Regions from separate parts of the Bacillus sp. NP247 genome, predicted to be linked through region 2. Evidence: a T-box and tRNA genes for the amino acid it is inferred to sense, from the RefSeq annotation. Region 2 holds a T-box; the other holds one or more tRNA genes.
The links. The T-box of region 2 lies ahead of thrS (threonine--tRNA ligase). A T-box ahead of a tRNA ligase gene usually reads a tRNA of that ligase, here a tRNA-Thr.
Positions count from the first base shown of each region.

Region 1 (7,160 bases), 2.4 Mb from region 2:
CTTGCTCTCAAGAAGTTAGCGGCGGACGGGTGAGTAACACGTGGGTAACCTGCCCATAAGACTGGGATAACTCCGGGAAACCGGGGCTAATACCGGATAATATTTTGAACTGCATGGTTCGAAATTGAAAGGCGGCTTCGGCTGTCACTTATGGATGGACCCGCGTCGCATTAGCTAGTTGGTGAGGTAACGGCTCACCAAGGCAACGATGCGTAGCCGACCTGAGAGGGTGATCGGCCACACTGGGACTGAGACACGGCCCAGACTCCTACGGGAGGCAGCAGTAGGGAATCTTCCGCAATGGACGAAAGTCTGACGGAGCAACGCCGCGTGAGTGATGAAGGCTTTCGGGTCGTAAAACTCTGTTGTTAGGGAAGAACAAGTGCTAGTTGAATAAGCTGGCACCTTGACGGTACCTAACCAGAAAGCCACGGCTAACTACGTGCCAGCAGCCGCGGTAATACGTAGGTGGCAAGCGTTATCCGGAATTATTGGGCGTAAAGCGCGCGCAGGTGGTTTCTTAAGTCTGATGTGAAAGCCCACGGCTCAACCGTGGAGGGTCATTGGAAACTGGGAGACTTGAGTGCAGAAGAGGAAAGTGGAATTCCATGTGTAGCGGTGAAATGCGTAGAGATATGGAGGAACACCAGTGGCGAAGGCGACTTTCTGGTCTGTAACTGACACTGAGGCGCGAAAGCGTGGGGAGCAAACAGGATTAGATACCCTGGTAGTCCACGCCGTAAACGATGAGTGCTAAGTGTTAGAGGGTTTCCGCCCTTTAGTGCTGAAGTTAACGCATTAAGCACTCCGCCTGGGGAGTACGGCCGCAAGGCTGAAACTCAAAGGAATTGACGGGGGCCCGCACAAGCGGTGGAGCATGTGGTTTAATTCGAAGCAACGCGAAGAACCTTACCAGGTCTTGACATCCTCTGAAAACTCTAGAGATAGAGCTTCTCCTTCGGGAGCAGAGTGACAGGTGGTGCATGGTTGTCGTCAGCTCGTGTCGTGAGATGTTGGGTTAAGTCCCGCAACGAGCGCAACCCTTGATCTTAGTTGCCATCATTAAGTTGGGCACTCTAAGGTGACTGCCGGTGACAAACCGGAGGAAGGTGGGGATGACGTCAAATCATCATGCCCCTTATGACCTGGGCTACACACGTGCTACAATGGACGGTACAAAGAGCTGCAAGACCGCGAGGTGGAGCTAATCTCATAAAACCGTTCTCAGTTCGGATTGTAGGCTGCAACTCGCCTACATGAAGCTGGAATCGCTAGTAATCGCGGATCAGCATGCCGCGGTGAATACGTTCCCGGGCCTTGTACACACCGCCCGTCACACCACGAGAGTTTGTAACACCCGAAGTCGGTGGGGTAACCTTTATGGAGCCAGCCGCCTAAGGTGGGACAGATGATTGGGGTGAAGTCGTAACAAGGTAGCCGTATCGGAAGGTGCGGCTGGATCACCTCCTTTCTATGGAGAATTGATGAACGCAGTTCATCAATAAACGTTGACTTGTTTCGTTTCGTTCAGTTTTGAGAGAACTATCTCTCAAGTTTAAATGTATGTTCTTTGAAAACTAGATAACAGTGTAGCTCATATTTTTTTAATTTTAGTTTGGTTAAGTTAGAAAGGGCGCACGGTGGATGCCTTGACACTAGGAGTCGATGAAGGACGGGACTAACGCCGATATGCTTCGGGGAGCTGTAAGTAAGCTTTGATCCGAAGATTTCCGAATGGGGAAACCCACTATACGTAATGGTATGGTATCCTTACCTGAATACATAGGGTATGGAAGACAGACCCAGGGAACTGAAACATCTAAGTACCTGGAGGAAGAGAAAGCAAATGCGATTTCCTGAGTAGCGGCGAGCGAAACGGAATCTAGCCCAAACCAAGAGGCTTGCCTCTTGGGGTTGTAGGACATTCTATACGGAGTTACAAAGGAACGAGGTAGACGAAGCGACCTGGAAAGGTCCGTCACAGAGGGTAACAACCCCGTAGTCGAAACTTCGTTCTCTCTTGAATGTATCCTGAGTACGGCGGAACACGTGAAATTCCGTCGGAATCTGGGAGGACCATCTCCCAAGGCTAAATACTCCCTAGTGATCGATAGTGAACCAGTACCGTGAGGGAAAGGTGAAAAGCACCCCGGAAGGGGAGTGAAAGAGATCCTGAAACCGTGTGCCTACAAATAGTCAGAGCCCGTTAATGGGTGATGGCGTGCCTTTTGTAGAATGAACCGGCGAGTTACGATCCCGTGCAAGGTTAAGCTGAAGAGGCGGAGCCGCAGCGAAAGCGAGTCTGAATAGGGCGTTTAGTACGTGGTCGTAGACCCGAAACCAGGTGATCTACCCATGTCCAGGGTGAAGTTCAGGTAACACTGAATGGAGGCCCGAACCCACGCACGTTGAAAAGTGCGGGGATGAGGTGTGGGTAGCGGAGAAATTCCAATCGAACCTGGAGATAGCTGGTTCTCCCCGAAATAGCTTTAGGGCTAGCCTTAAGTGTAAGAGTCTTGGAGGTAGAGCACTGATTGAACTAGGGGTCCTCATCGGATTACCGAATTCAGTCAAACTCCGAATGCCAATGACTTATCCTTAGGAGTCAGACTGCGAGTGATAAGATCCGTAGTCAAGAGGGAAACAGCCCAGATCGCCAGCTAAGGTCCCAAAGTGTGTATTAAGTGGAAAAGGATGTGGAGTTGCTTAGACAACTAGGATGTTGGCTCAGAAGCAGCCACCATTTAAAGAGTGCGTAATAGCTCACTAGTCGAGTGACTCTGCGCCGAAAATGTACCGGGGCTAAATACACCACCGAAGCTGCGAATTGATACCAATGGTATCAGTGGTAGGGGAGCGTTCTAAGTGCAGTGAAGTCAGACCGGAAGGACTGGTGGAGCGCTTAGAAGTGAGAATGCCGGTATGAGTAGCGAAAGACGGGTGAGAATCCCGTCCACCGAATGCCTAAGGTTTCCTGAGGAAGGCTCGTCCGCTCAGGGTTAGTCAGGACCTAAGCCGAGGCCGACAGGCGTAGGCGATGGACAACAGGTTGATATTCCTGTACCACCTCTTTATCGTTTGAGCAATGGAGGGACGCAGAAGGATAGAAGAAGCGTGCGATTGGTTGTGCACGTCCAAGCAGTTAGGCTGATAAGTAGGCAAATCCGCTTATCGTGAAGGCTGAGCTGTGATGGGGAAGCTCCTTATGGAGCGAAGTCTTTGATTCCCCGCTGCCAAGAAAAGCTTCTAGCGAGATAAAAGGTGCCTGTACCGCAAACCGACACAGGTAGGCGAGGAGAGAATCCTAAGGTGTGCGAGAGAACTCTGGTTAAGGAACTCGGCAAAATGACCCCGTAACTTCGGGAGAAGGGGTGCTTTCTTAACGGAAAGCCGCAGTGAATAGGCCCAAGCGACTGTTTAGCAAAAACACAGGTCTCTGCGAAGCCGTAAGGCGAAGTATAGGGGCTGACACCTGCCCGGTGCTGGAAGGTTAAGGAGAGGGGTTAGCGTAAGCGAAGCTCTGAACTGAAGCCCCAGTAAACGGCGGCCGTAACTATAACGGTCCTAAGGTAGCGAAATTCCTTGTCGGGTAAGTTCCGACCCGCACGAAAGGTGTAACGATTTGGGCACTGTCTCAACCAGAGACTCGGTGAAATTATAGTACCTGTGAAGATGCAGGTTACCCGCGACAGGACGGAAAGACCCCGTGGAGCTTTACTGTAGCCTGATATTGAATTTTGGTACAGTTTGTACAGGATAGGCGGGAGCCATTGAAACCGGAGCGCTAGCTTCGGTGGAGGCGCTGGTGGGATACCGCCCTGACTGTATTGAAATTCTAACCTACGGGTCTTATCGACCCGGGAGACAGTGTCAGGTGGGCAGTTTGACTGGGGCGGTCGCCTCCTAAAGTGTAACGGAGGCGCCCAAAGGTTCCCTCAGAATGGTTGGAAATCATTCGTAGAGTGCAAAGGCATAAGGGAGCTTGACTGCGAGACCTACAAGTCGAGCAGGGACGAAAGTCGGGCTTAGTGATCCGGTGGTTCCGCATGGAAGGGCCATCGCTCAACGGATAAAAGCTACCCCGGGGATAACAGGCTTATCTCCCCCAAGAGTCCACATCGACGGGGAGGTTTGGCACCTCGATGTCGGCTCATCGCATCCTGGGGCTGTAGTCGGTCCCAAGGGTTGGGCTGTTCGCCCATTAAAGCGGTACGCGAGCTGGGTTCAGAACGTCGTGAGACAGTTCGGTCCCTATCCGTCGTGGGCGTAGGAAATTTGAGAGGAGCTGTCCTTAGTACGAGAGGACCGGGATGGACGCACCGCTGGTGTACCAGTTGTTCTGCCAAGGGCATAGCTGGGTAGCTATGTGCGGAAGGGATAAGTGCTGAAAGCATCTAAGCATGAAGCCCCCCTCAAGATGAGATTTCCCATAGCGTAAGCTAGTAAGATCCCTGAAAGATGATCAGGTTGATAGGTTCGAGGTGGAAGCATGGTGACATGTGGAGCTGACGAATACTAATAGATCGAGGACTTAACCATATAATATGAAGCGATGTTATCTAGTTTTGAAAGAATATAAAAAACTTGTTGACTTTAAATGTCGAATAAGTTATGATAATTCTTGTCTTAAATGAATACAGTCTGGTAATGATGGCAGAGAGGCCACACCCGTTCCCATACCGAACACGGAAGTTAAGCTCTCTAGCGCCGATGGTAGTTGGGACCTTGTCCCTGTGAGAGTAGGACGTTGCCAGGCAATTCGGAGGATTAGCTCAGCTGGGAGAGCACCTGCCTTACAAGCAGGGGGTCGGCGGTTCGATCCCGTCATCCTCCACCATTTAGCCGACTTAGCTCAATTGGTAGAGCAACTGACTTGTAATCAGTAGGTTGGGGGTTCAAGTCCTCTAGTCGGCACCAGAAAATCATGGCGGTTGTGGCGAAGTGGTTAACGCACCGGATTGTGGCTCCGGCATTCGTGGGTTCAATTCCCATCAGTCGCCCCATTTTTTCTTTTAAAATTATAATATGCGGGTGTGGCGGAATTGGCAGACGCACTAGACTTAGGATCTAGCGCCTTTGGCGTGGGGGTTCGACTCCCTTCACCCGCACTTTTAATAAAATAACTCATACATGTCTTGCGGAAGTAGTTCAGTGGTAGAATACAACCTTGCCAAGGTTGGGGTCGCGGGTTCGAATCCCGTCTTCCGCTCCAATTTTCAATATGACATGCCGGGGTGGCGGAACAGGCAGACGCACAGGACTTAAAATCCTGCGGTGGGTGACCACCGTGCGGGTTCGACCCCCGCCCTCGGCACCATATGCGCCCGTAGCTCAATTGGATAGAGCGTTTGACTACGGATCAAGAGGTTAGGGGTTCGACTCCTCTCGGGCGCGTTTTTTATTAACGGGAAGTGGCTCAGCTTGGTAGAGCACCTGGTTTGGGACCAGGGGGTCGCAGGTTCAAATCCTGTCTTCCCGATATTTTCAAAATATGGGGCCTTAGCTCAGCTGGGAGAGCGCCTGCCTTGCACGCAGGAGGTCAGCGGTTCGATCCCGCTAGGCTCCACTTATTTGAATATAACTTATGGCGGTGTAGCTCAGCTGGCTAGAGCGTACGGTTCATACCCGTGAGGTCGGGGGTTCGATCCCCTCCGCCGCTACCATAAAGGACCTTTAGCTCAGCTGGTTAGAGCAGACGGCTCATAACCGTCCGGTCGTAGGTTCGAGTCCTACAAGGTCCACCACTCAAAGTTCATATCTCGGAGGTATACCCAAGTTCGGCTGAAGGGATCGGTCTTGAAAACCGACAGGCGGCGAGAGTCGCGCGGGGGTTCGAATCCCTCTACCTCCTCCATTTTTCTAAATTAAATATTATATCATCGCGGGGTGGAGCAGTACGGTAGCTCGTCGGGCTCATAACCCGAAGGTCGCAGGTTCAAATCCTGTCCCCGCAACCAAATGGTCCCGTGGTGTAGTGGTTAACATGCCTGCCTGTCACGCAGGAGATCGCCGGTTCGACCCCGGTCGGGACCGCCATTTTTTTACATAAAGGCTCGGTAGCTCAGTCGGTAGAGCAGAGGACTGAAAATCCTCGTGTCGGCGGTTCGATTCCGTCCCGAGCCACCATTTTGAAATCGCAAGCCGGCTTAGCTCAATTGGTAGAGCAACTGACTTGTAATCAGTAGGTTGGGGGTTCAAGTCCTCTAGCCGGCACCACTTTCAAAATGAGCCATTAGCTCAGTTGGTAGAGCATCTGACTTTTAATCAGAGGGTCGAAGGTTCGAATCCTTCATGGCTCACCATTTTTAATTTAATGCGGGTGTAGTTTAGTGGTAAAACAAGAGCCTTCCAAGCTCTGGTCGAGAGTTCGATTCTCTTCACCCGCTTTTTATGGGCCTATAGCTCAGCTGGTTAGAGCGCACGCCTGATAAGCGTGAGGTCGATGGTTCGAGTCCATTTAGGCCCACCATAATTATTCCGCAGTAGCTCAGTGGTAGAGCTATCGGCTGTTAACCGATCGGTCGTAGGTTCGAGTCCTACCTGCGGAGCCATATTATAGAGAAGTACCCAAGTGGCTCAAGGGGCTCCCCTGCTAAGGGAGTAGATCGCGAACGCGGTGCGAGGGTTCGAATCCCTTCTTCTCTGCCAGATTTTGGCCCGTTGGTCAAGTGGTTAAGACACCGCCCTTTCACGGCGGTAACACGGGTTCGAATCCCGTACGGGTCATACTAAAAGAGATAGCATAATCTGCTATCTCTTTTTTGTTGTGTAAAAGTGGACTTTGGATAGGCTGCTTTTTTTTATAGATTTTTGTATACTTTTTTCTATTTGAACCGTCTAACTAATAGAAAGGAGAGAGCGATGGAGTATGAAAAGGTCATTATGGAAATATCAAAAAGTATTTATAGATATTTGCTTAAAATTGGAGTAACACCAGCAGAAGCAGAGGATATCGTTCAAGATACGATACAAAAAAGTTATATTAATTTAAATAGGATTACCTCTTCTTATACATAAGAAGAGGTAATCCTATTTTTTGAATATGTTTTAACTCTCTGCTGAATGCCCATCCGGTTTCATAACAGCATGACTATATGCGGAGTGGAGAGTTTTGTATCCTAAAAGTGCAATAGTTAAGGCAAGGCCTCCTGCAATAATAG
Region 1 is NZ_CP076653.1:2,092,872-2,100,031, reverse strand. Features, by position in the region: rRNA gene KPL75_RS11155 (16S ribosomal RNA) at 1-1,471, shown strand, start outside; rRNA gene KPL75_RS11150 (23S ribosomal RNA) at 1,618-4,539, shown strand; rRNA gene rrf (5S ribosomal RNA) at 4,641-4,756, shown strand; tRNA gene KPL75_RS11140 (tRNA-Val) at 4,762-4,837, shown strand; tRNA gene KPL75_RS11135 (tRNA-Thr) at 4,842-4,917, shown strand; tRNA gene KPL75_RS11130 (tRNA-His) at 4,928-5,003, shown strand; tRNA gene KPL75_RS11125 (tRNA-Leu) at 5,028-5,108, shown strand; tRNA gene KPL75_RS11120 (tRNA-Gly) at 5,138-5,212, shown strand; tRNA gene KPL75_RS11115 (tRNA-Leu) at 5,229-5,317, shown strand; tRNA gene KPL75_RS11110 (tRNA-Arg) at 5,321-5,394, shown strand; tRNA gene KPL75_RS11105 (tRNA-Pro) at 5,406-5,479, shown strand; tRNA gene KPL75_RS11100 (tRNA-Ala) at 5,494-5,566, shown strand; tRNA gene KPL75_RS11095 (tRNA-Met) at 5,587-5,663, shown strand; tRNA gene KPL75_RS11090 (tRNA-Ile) at 5,668-5,744, shown strand; tRNA gene KPL75_RS11085 (tRNA-Ser) at 5,762-5,854, shown strand; tRNA gene KPL75_RS11080 (tRNA-Met) at 5,881-5,957, shown strand; tRNA gene KPL75_RS11075 (tRNA-Asp) at 5,961-6,036, shown strand; tRNA gene KPL75_RS11070 (tRNA-Phe) at 6,051-6,126, shown strand; tRNA gene KPL75_RS11065 (tRNA-Thr) at 6,141-6,216, shown strand; tRNA gene KPL75_RS11060 (tRNA-Lys) at 6,227-6,302, shown strand; tRNA gene KPL75_RS11055 (tRNA-Gly) at 6,316-6,386, shown strand; tRNA gene KPL75_RS11050 (tRNA-Ile) at 6,393-6,469, shown strand; tRNA gene KPL75_RS11045 (tRNA-Asn) at 6,477-6,551, shown strand; tRNA gene KPL75_RS11040 (tRNA-Ser) at 6,558-6,648, shown strand; tRNA gene KPL75_RS11035 (tRNA-Glu) at 6,655-6,726, shown strand; gene KPL75_RS11030 (hypothetical protein) at 6,862-7,017, shown strand; gene KPL75_RS11025 (MFS transporter) at 7,048-7,160, opposite strand, start outside.
Region 1: it encodes a tRNA-Thr, which carries the amino acid that the T-box ahead of thrS (threonine--tRNA ligase) is inferred to sense. The anticodon was not compared.

Region 2 (7,160 bases):
GTAATACAAGAAATAAAAAATACTTGTTGTAAAATGTTACAGGATGCTTTGCACAGTGTTTATATAAGGGGTTCAATTCCAAAAGGGATTGGAATTGAAGGGATTGCAGATATAGATGTACTTATATTAGTGCGAAAGGATCCTAAATTAATAGACTTAAGTTGGCGAAAGAAGCTAGAAGTTCAAAGTCTACAAAAGTTTAATTGTATATCAGGAGTGGAGTTAAGTTTTTACAGTGAAGAAGAAGTGATAAATTCCAATAGTTTTTCTTTTATAAGCTTTATGATACAGACACATGGTGTATGTATATTGGGTGAAGATATAACATTGTCTTTACCTAAATATAAAGTAAGTCAGGAGTTAGCCTATGAACACCTTATTCAATTGCGGAAGCAAATTGGACAAGCACGCGAAGAATTAATTCATAATAAAGGCGTGGATGATATTGCGGATTGCTGCCGTTGGATTATGAAGATAATAATTAGGTCAGGTCTAGCGTTGACAATTGATAGAGAAGGGCTTTATTCCAGAGACTTATATCCTGCATATGAGTTATTTAGTGAGCATTTTCCTGAACAAGAAAAAAATATGAGAAAGGCATTACAATATGTAATTGAGCCGATAAATGATATAAATGAAATTTTATTATTTTTAGACACGTTTGGTGAATGGCTGATAGAAAGAGCGGAGGATTTTTTGAATACTAAAGACAATTAGTGAAATGTAATTATATTATGTAAACAAAAGGGTGGAATAAGAGAGAGGCAAGAGATTTGAATTTTTATATGGTATTTACTTTTGAAACATATGAAGAAATGAATGATCTTAATGTTCGTGTAGGTGGAAAGGTAGAAAGTATTGCAACTGGGAAATGAAATGTAAGATAAGGGGGAATTAGAAATGTTACTAAAAACAATCTACTGTAGGGTGGAAGAAGAGAAAAAGGAATTGTTTTCAAAAGCACAAGAAAAATGGCGTGATATACAGCATCTAGATGGTTTTCATGGGCAATTTGGTGGATGGAATGAAGATGAGGCATGTGTATATACTTTATGGGAAGATAGAAATGCATATCAATCGTTTATGAATGGGGCTCACGATACAATTTATTTAAATAGTAATCAAGAGGATACGTTTCTTTCATGTGAAATTGAATTATTTCAAACGTTGTATGATATAAATGATAAGCCTTTGAAAAACGTTGTTACAGAAGGATCATTCGTAAGAGTTGCCATATGTGATGTAAAGGGAGAAAAAGAAAATCATTTTTTACATAAGCAAGAAACAATTTGGAATAAAGGAATGGAGAATGTAAAAGGGATGTTAGGTGGAGTAGTTGCGAAGTCTTTAAAAAATGAAAATCGTTACATAGTATTAACTTATTGGGAAGATGAAATGGTGCATCAAAATTATGTGGAAGAGAGTTTTCCTTTATTGTATAAACTAGCTAATATTCATGAAGATATAGAAGAGATAAAAGGGAAACAAGCTGTATGTAAGGAAGAATGGCTTGTATATTAATTCTGTAAAAAGTGCATAAATGAATGTATAATAAAGATATTTTCTTATAAACAAGAAATTAATAGAAGACGCCATATACCCTTTCATGTTAATATATTTAAGTTAAAATAGGAGGCTTACCCTTTTGTATTGTACGGTAGAAGCAGTGTGAGCTTGAAATTTTTTATGAAAAGGATGTGCCTAACTTGCGTATAAATAAATTTATTAGTGAAGCTGGAAAAGCGTCTCGACGTGGAGCAGATAAGTTAATTAACGAGAGAAAAGTAATTATTAACGGTAAGGTTGCAAAAATTGGTGACCAAGTAAATCCAGGTGATGACGTACGAGTAAATGGAGAGCAACTTCGTATCGCTCGAGATCACGTATATATCGCTTTAAATAAACCAGTAGGTATTACATGTACGAGTGAAAAAGCTGTAAAAGGTAATATTATCGATTTAGTGAATCATCCATTACGAATTAGTCACATTGGACGTCTAGATAAAGACTCAGACGGTTTAATTTTGTTAACGAATGATGGCGATATTGTTAATGAGATTTTACGTGCTGAAAACAAGCATGAGAAAGAATATATCGTTTCAGTAGATAAGCCGATTACACCGGAATTTTTAGAGAAAATGGCAGCGGGTGTTAAAATTTTAGATACAAAAACTCTTCCTTGTGAGATTACACAGTTATCAAAATATGAGTTTAAAATTATTTTAACACAGGGGCTAAATCGTCAAATTCGCCGTATGTGTGAAGCTTTAGGGTATCAAGTATACACGTTAAAACGTACTAGAATTATGAATATTGAGTTGAATAATTTACCAGTCGGACAGTGGAGAGATTTATCGAAAAAAGAGAAAAAACGACTATTTTCAGACTTAAATTACGAACCACAAGATTGGTAAAATTGAGAAGGGGAAACCAAAAATTTATTTTTGGTTTCTTTTTTTATTAAATAAAAAATATTTTTTAAACACTTGCAAAAATAAAATGAATAAGATATAGTAAATAACAATTAATGGATGTACTTTTAAAAGCAAAGAAAAGGACACGAGTTATTTTACCCGGTTATACAGAGAAGGAAGGAAAGCTGAGAACTTCCTAACGCAGAAAAATAACTTACCACCTTAGAGCTGCACTAGGGAAATTCAGTATCTAGTGCCGTGTAAGCGACGTTATCGCAAAAGAAGCCATTATGTTTTTTGTGATGGGAATCTGGGTGGAACCACGAATATAAGCATATTCGTCCCTATTTTAGGGATGAATATGCTTTTTTGCATTCAATTTCATAATAAGCGAAGAAAAGGACACGAGTTATTTTACCCGGTTATACAGAGAAGGGAGGAAAGCTGAGAACTTCCTAACGCAGAAAAATAACTTACCACCTTAGAGCTGCACTGGGGAAATTAAGTATCTAGTGCCGTGTAAACGACGTTACCGTAAAAGAAGCCATTGTATGTTTACAATGGGAATCTGGGTGGAACCACGGGTAAAAGCACACTCGTCCCTATTTTAGGGAGGAGTGTGCTTTTTATTATGAAATGGAGAGATGAAAAATGAAAGAACAGATGATTGAAATTAAATTTCCAGACGGTAGCGTTAAAGAATTTGTGAAAGGCATTACTTTAGAAGAAATTGCTGGATCAATTAGTAGTAGTTTGAAAAAGAAAGCAGTCGCGGGGAAAGTAAATGATCAGTTATATGATTTACGCCGAAATATTGAAGAAAATGCGGAAGTAGAAATCATTACTATAGATTCAAATGAAGGTGTAGAAATTACAAGACACTCCGCGGCACATATTTTAGCGCAAGCTGTAAAAAGATTGTATGGTGATATAAATCTTGGAGTAGGACCAATCATTGAAAATGGATTTTATTATGATATGGATCTTCCGAGTAGTGTAAACGTAGAAGATTTACCGAAAATCGAAAAAGAAATGAAAAAGATTATAAATGAAAATGTAAAAATAGAACGAGTTGAGGTCTCACGAGAAGAGGCAAACAAACTGTTTAAAGAAATGAACGATCATCTGAAATTAGAACTTTTAGAAGCAATCCCTAATGGGGAAAGTGTAACACTATATAAACAAGGTGAGTTTGTAGATTTATGTAGAGGACCACATGTACCGTCAACAGGCTATTTGAAAGCCTTCCAATTAACTCATGTTTCTGGTGCATATTGGCGAGGTGATAGTAACAATCAAGTGCTTCAGCGTATATATGGTGTTGCATTTTCTTCTCAAAAAGAATTGGAAAAGCACTTGCATTTTGTTGAAGAGGCTGCAAAGAGAAATCATCGTAAGTTAGGTAGTGAACTTGAATTGTTTATGTTTTCAGAAGAGGCTCCGGGAATGCCGTTTTACTTGCCGAAAGGGCAGATTATTCGCAATGAATTAGAAGCATTTTTAAGAGAAATTCAAAATGAGTACAATTATCAAGAAGTGCTTACTCCATTTATGATGAATCAAGAATTATGGGAGAAGTCAGGACACTGGGGACATTATAAAGATAATATGTATTTCTCAGAAGTAGATCATAAAAGTTTTGCATTAAAACCGATGAACTGCCCAGGACATATGCTTATGTTTAAAAATAAATTGCATTCTTATCGCGAATTACCGATTCGCATGTGTGAGTTCGGTCAAGTGCATCGACATGAATTTAGTGGCGCTTTAAACGGATTATTAAGAGTTCGTACTTTCTGCCAAGATGATGCTCATTTATTTGTAACACCAGAACAAATTGAAGATGAAATTAAATCAGTGTTGGCGCAAATTGATTATGTGTATAAAACTTTTGGATTTGAGTATGAAGTAGAACTTTCTACTCGCCCAGAAGATTCAATGGGTGACGATAAATTATGGGAGCAAGCAGAATCGGCATTAGAAAATGTATTACAATCATTAAATTATAAATATAGATTAAATGAAGGTGACGGTGCATTTTACGGACCGAAAATTGATTTTCATATTAAAGATGCTTTAAATAGAAGTCATCAGTGCGGAACAGTCCAGCTCGATTTCCAAATGCCAGAGAAATTCGATTTAAATTATATAGGTGAAAATAATGAAAAAAGAAGACCAGTTGTCATCCACCGAGCAGTTTTAGGATCTTTAGATCGTTTCTTAGCCATATTAATTGAGCACTTTGGTGGCGCGTTCCCTACATGGGTGGCACCAGTTCAAGTGAAAGTACTCCCAGTTTCAAATGCAGTACATGTACAATATGCAAATGAGGTTGCAGACAAACTAGCACAAGCTGGAATTCGTGTTGAACGAGATATACGAGATGAAAAATTAGGATATAAAATAAGGGAAGCACAAATGCAAAAAGTTCCTTATGTTCTTGTTATTGGGGATAAGGAAATGGAAAGCGAAGCTGTAAATATACGAAAATATGGTGAAGAGAAGTCAGAAGTTGTTTCGCTAGATATATTTGCGGCAAGTATTGAAGAGGAAATAAAGGATAGAAAATAATAATTGATTAGAAAATACGCCATTATAATGAAGTGAACTCGAATAATGGCACATGAAAAAAAACACCTCCTGAATTCGCATACTAAGTATGTCAATTCAACGGAGGTGTTTTTCATTTGAAGGGAAGAGTACATTACCTGAATGAAGTAAAGTGGAAAGTGATTGATTTGATATTGAAAGGCCCACAACATTGTAGACATATCTAAAATGTTGGAGGCCGATTTGTTTTCTAGTTAATCACTTATTAAAAGTAAAGCTGTTAACTTGCCTTACAAATTTTCTTCAAAAAGTTTCGGTAAAAATTTGCTGAACTGACCCATTTCTTCTACATTGTGTTTATATAAACCACTTAGGTTAATAAATGGTGGTAATCCTTTCGGAAAAATGAATGTAGAAGTCATTACTGTACCGTTCTCAGATTTTTCGTATTGATGTATTACTTGTGAAATTACATCGTCATTATCATCTAAACATGAACCCATTAAAACATGGCTGTAATGGGTATTTATAGGACAATCTTTAGGATCTTCCCATCTAATCCTTAGCGGAAATTCTAGTCCATCCCCCCCCGCAGATTCGATTGAAGCTGATATGGCTCCTACGTGTCCATGTACTTTAGGATCAACTAACCATTTAAAATCAACATGTTCTTCTGGATGCCATAGTTTATATCGTTCAGAGTTATCAATATTATCCCACCACTAGTCAATCATTTCTGGTGTTACGTCATTCAATTCATGTTCAACTACTAGTGATACTTGGTTTTTCATTTCTGTACCTCCTATCGTTTTAATCAACATAGTGTTGATTATTTATATTTAGTATTATAGTATGGGTATCTTATGGGTTCAATAAACAGAAATAGTTGATCTGTTGCATTCTGAACATTATATAAAAATATGTCTAAAAAAATTAAAGAGGTAAAAAATGGAAGATACATATGCTGATTTACGCGTAGCTCGTACTAAAGAAGCGATACGTGATGCAATGCACTAACTGAATTAATAAATGAAAAAGGGTTTGATTTCATTACGGTTAAGGATATTACAGCTAGAGCCAATATTAATCGAGGGACATTTTACTTACATGGGGAAAATATGATAAAGAAAAAGCTATTGAATTAATAGTAACCATAGTCATGGATTTAGCAATATATTGGAATAGTGAAATTGAGGAACGAAAATGGAAGTACTCTATTTTAATGTCTATGAGAGAAAAAAATAATGATTATGATACTTTATTAGAGAATGTAGCTAACCTGTATAGTGATTTTAATTATCCATAGGATATGAAAGGGTTTATTTATTATTTAGAACTGGATGAAGGCTATGATTCAAGTAAGTATACCAAAAATGAAAATATTAGACGACTGATAGATAAACTAGATTCATTCTTACAAAGTGAACAGAAAGCTTTACAGGAGGTTTAAATCGTAAGAATAAACCTTTAGAGGATATTCTATAGTAAATCGAGATTCCTTTACAAAGTCGTAGGTTATACTCCTACGGCTCTTATTATGCATTATTTTAGTGAAAGCTACTTTTTTTGGAGAGAATGAAAGATCCAATGCTAGTTCGGATGGTTTTCGATTTGAATCAATATGCTACTTTCCAAATCGATTTACATGTACTGTAATGTAGGGACTTAAATAACAAATCAATTATTCATTAAATCTTAATATTACGTTATATCTCTTGTAACGGAAAATAACAAATAACGACACGTTTTTTAGAAATGTTGTTGTTTTTATCTATGGAGAAATATGTAATGATGCATAGATAAATAAAGGGGATCGATATGCAGAGTGTGATTAAATTATATTAAACAAAACTCAAATTATATTAGTTATTATATATATATTAAAAATGACGCCCTTTAACTAAGTATATCAAGTTGTAACTGCTATAATTACTTAAATAAAATTAAAAAATCATTTTATAAGTATAACATTTTCGTTCGTATTAATACTTAATAGTTAAATTATTGAATGTAATCGACAAAATTCTACTATTTACGTATTAAAAATTTAATGTTTTAATAAAGGTGTAAATGGTATGACCACTCAAGGGGGAGAAGATTGCACTAATAAATGTGCAGTAAAGTTGCAAGTAACATTATGTTAAAGTTAATTATCTTAATGTTGCGTCACTTTTAAAAAGGTCTAGAATCTCGAAA
Region 2 is NZ_CP076653.1:4,925,343-4,932,502, forward strand. Features, by position in the region: gene KPL75_RS25580 (nucleotidyltransferase) at 1-717, shown strand, start outside; gene KPL75_RS25585 (YdbC family protein) at 901-1,521, shown strand; gene KPL75_RS25590 (pseudouridine synthase) at 1,707-2,414, shown strand; T-box leader at 2,540-2,763, shown strand; T-box leader at 2,799-3,021, shown strand; gene thrS (threonine--tRNA ligase) at 3,066-4,985, shown strand; partial or broken gene KPL75_RS25600 (DAPG hydrolase family protein) at 5,255-5,755, opposite strand; partial or broken gene KPL75_RS25605 (TetR/AcrR family transcriptional regulator) at 5,913-6,073, shown strand; partial or broken gene KPL75_RS27885 (DUF2247 family protein) at 6,124-6,414, shown strand.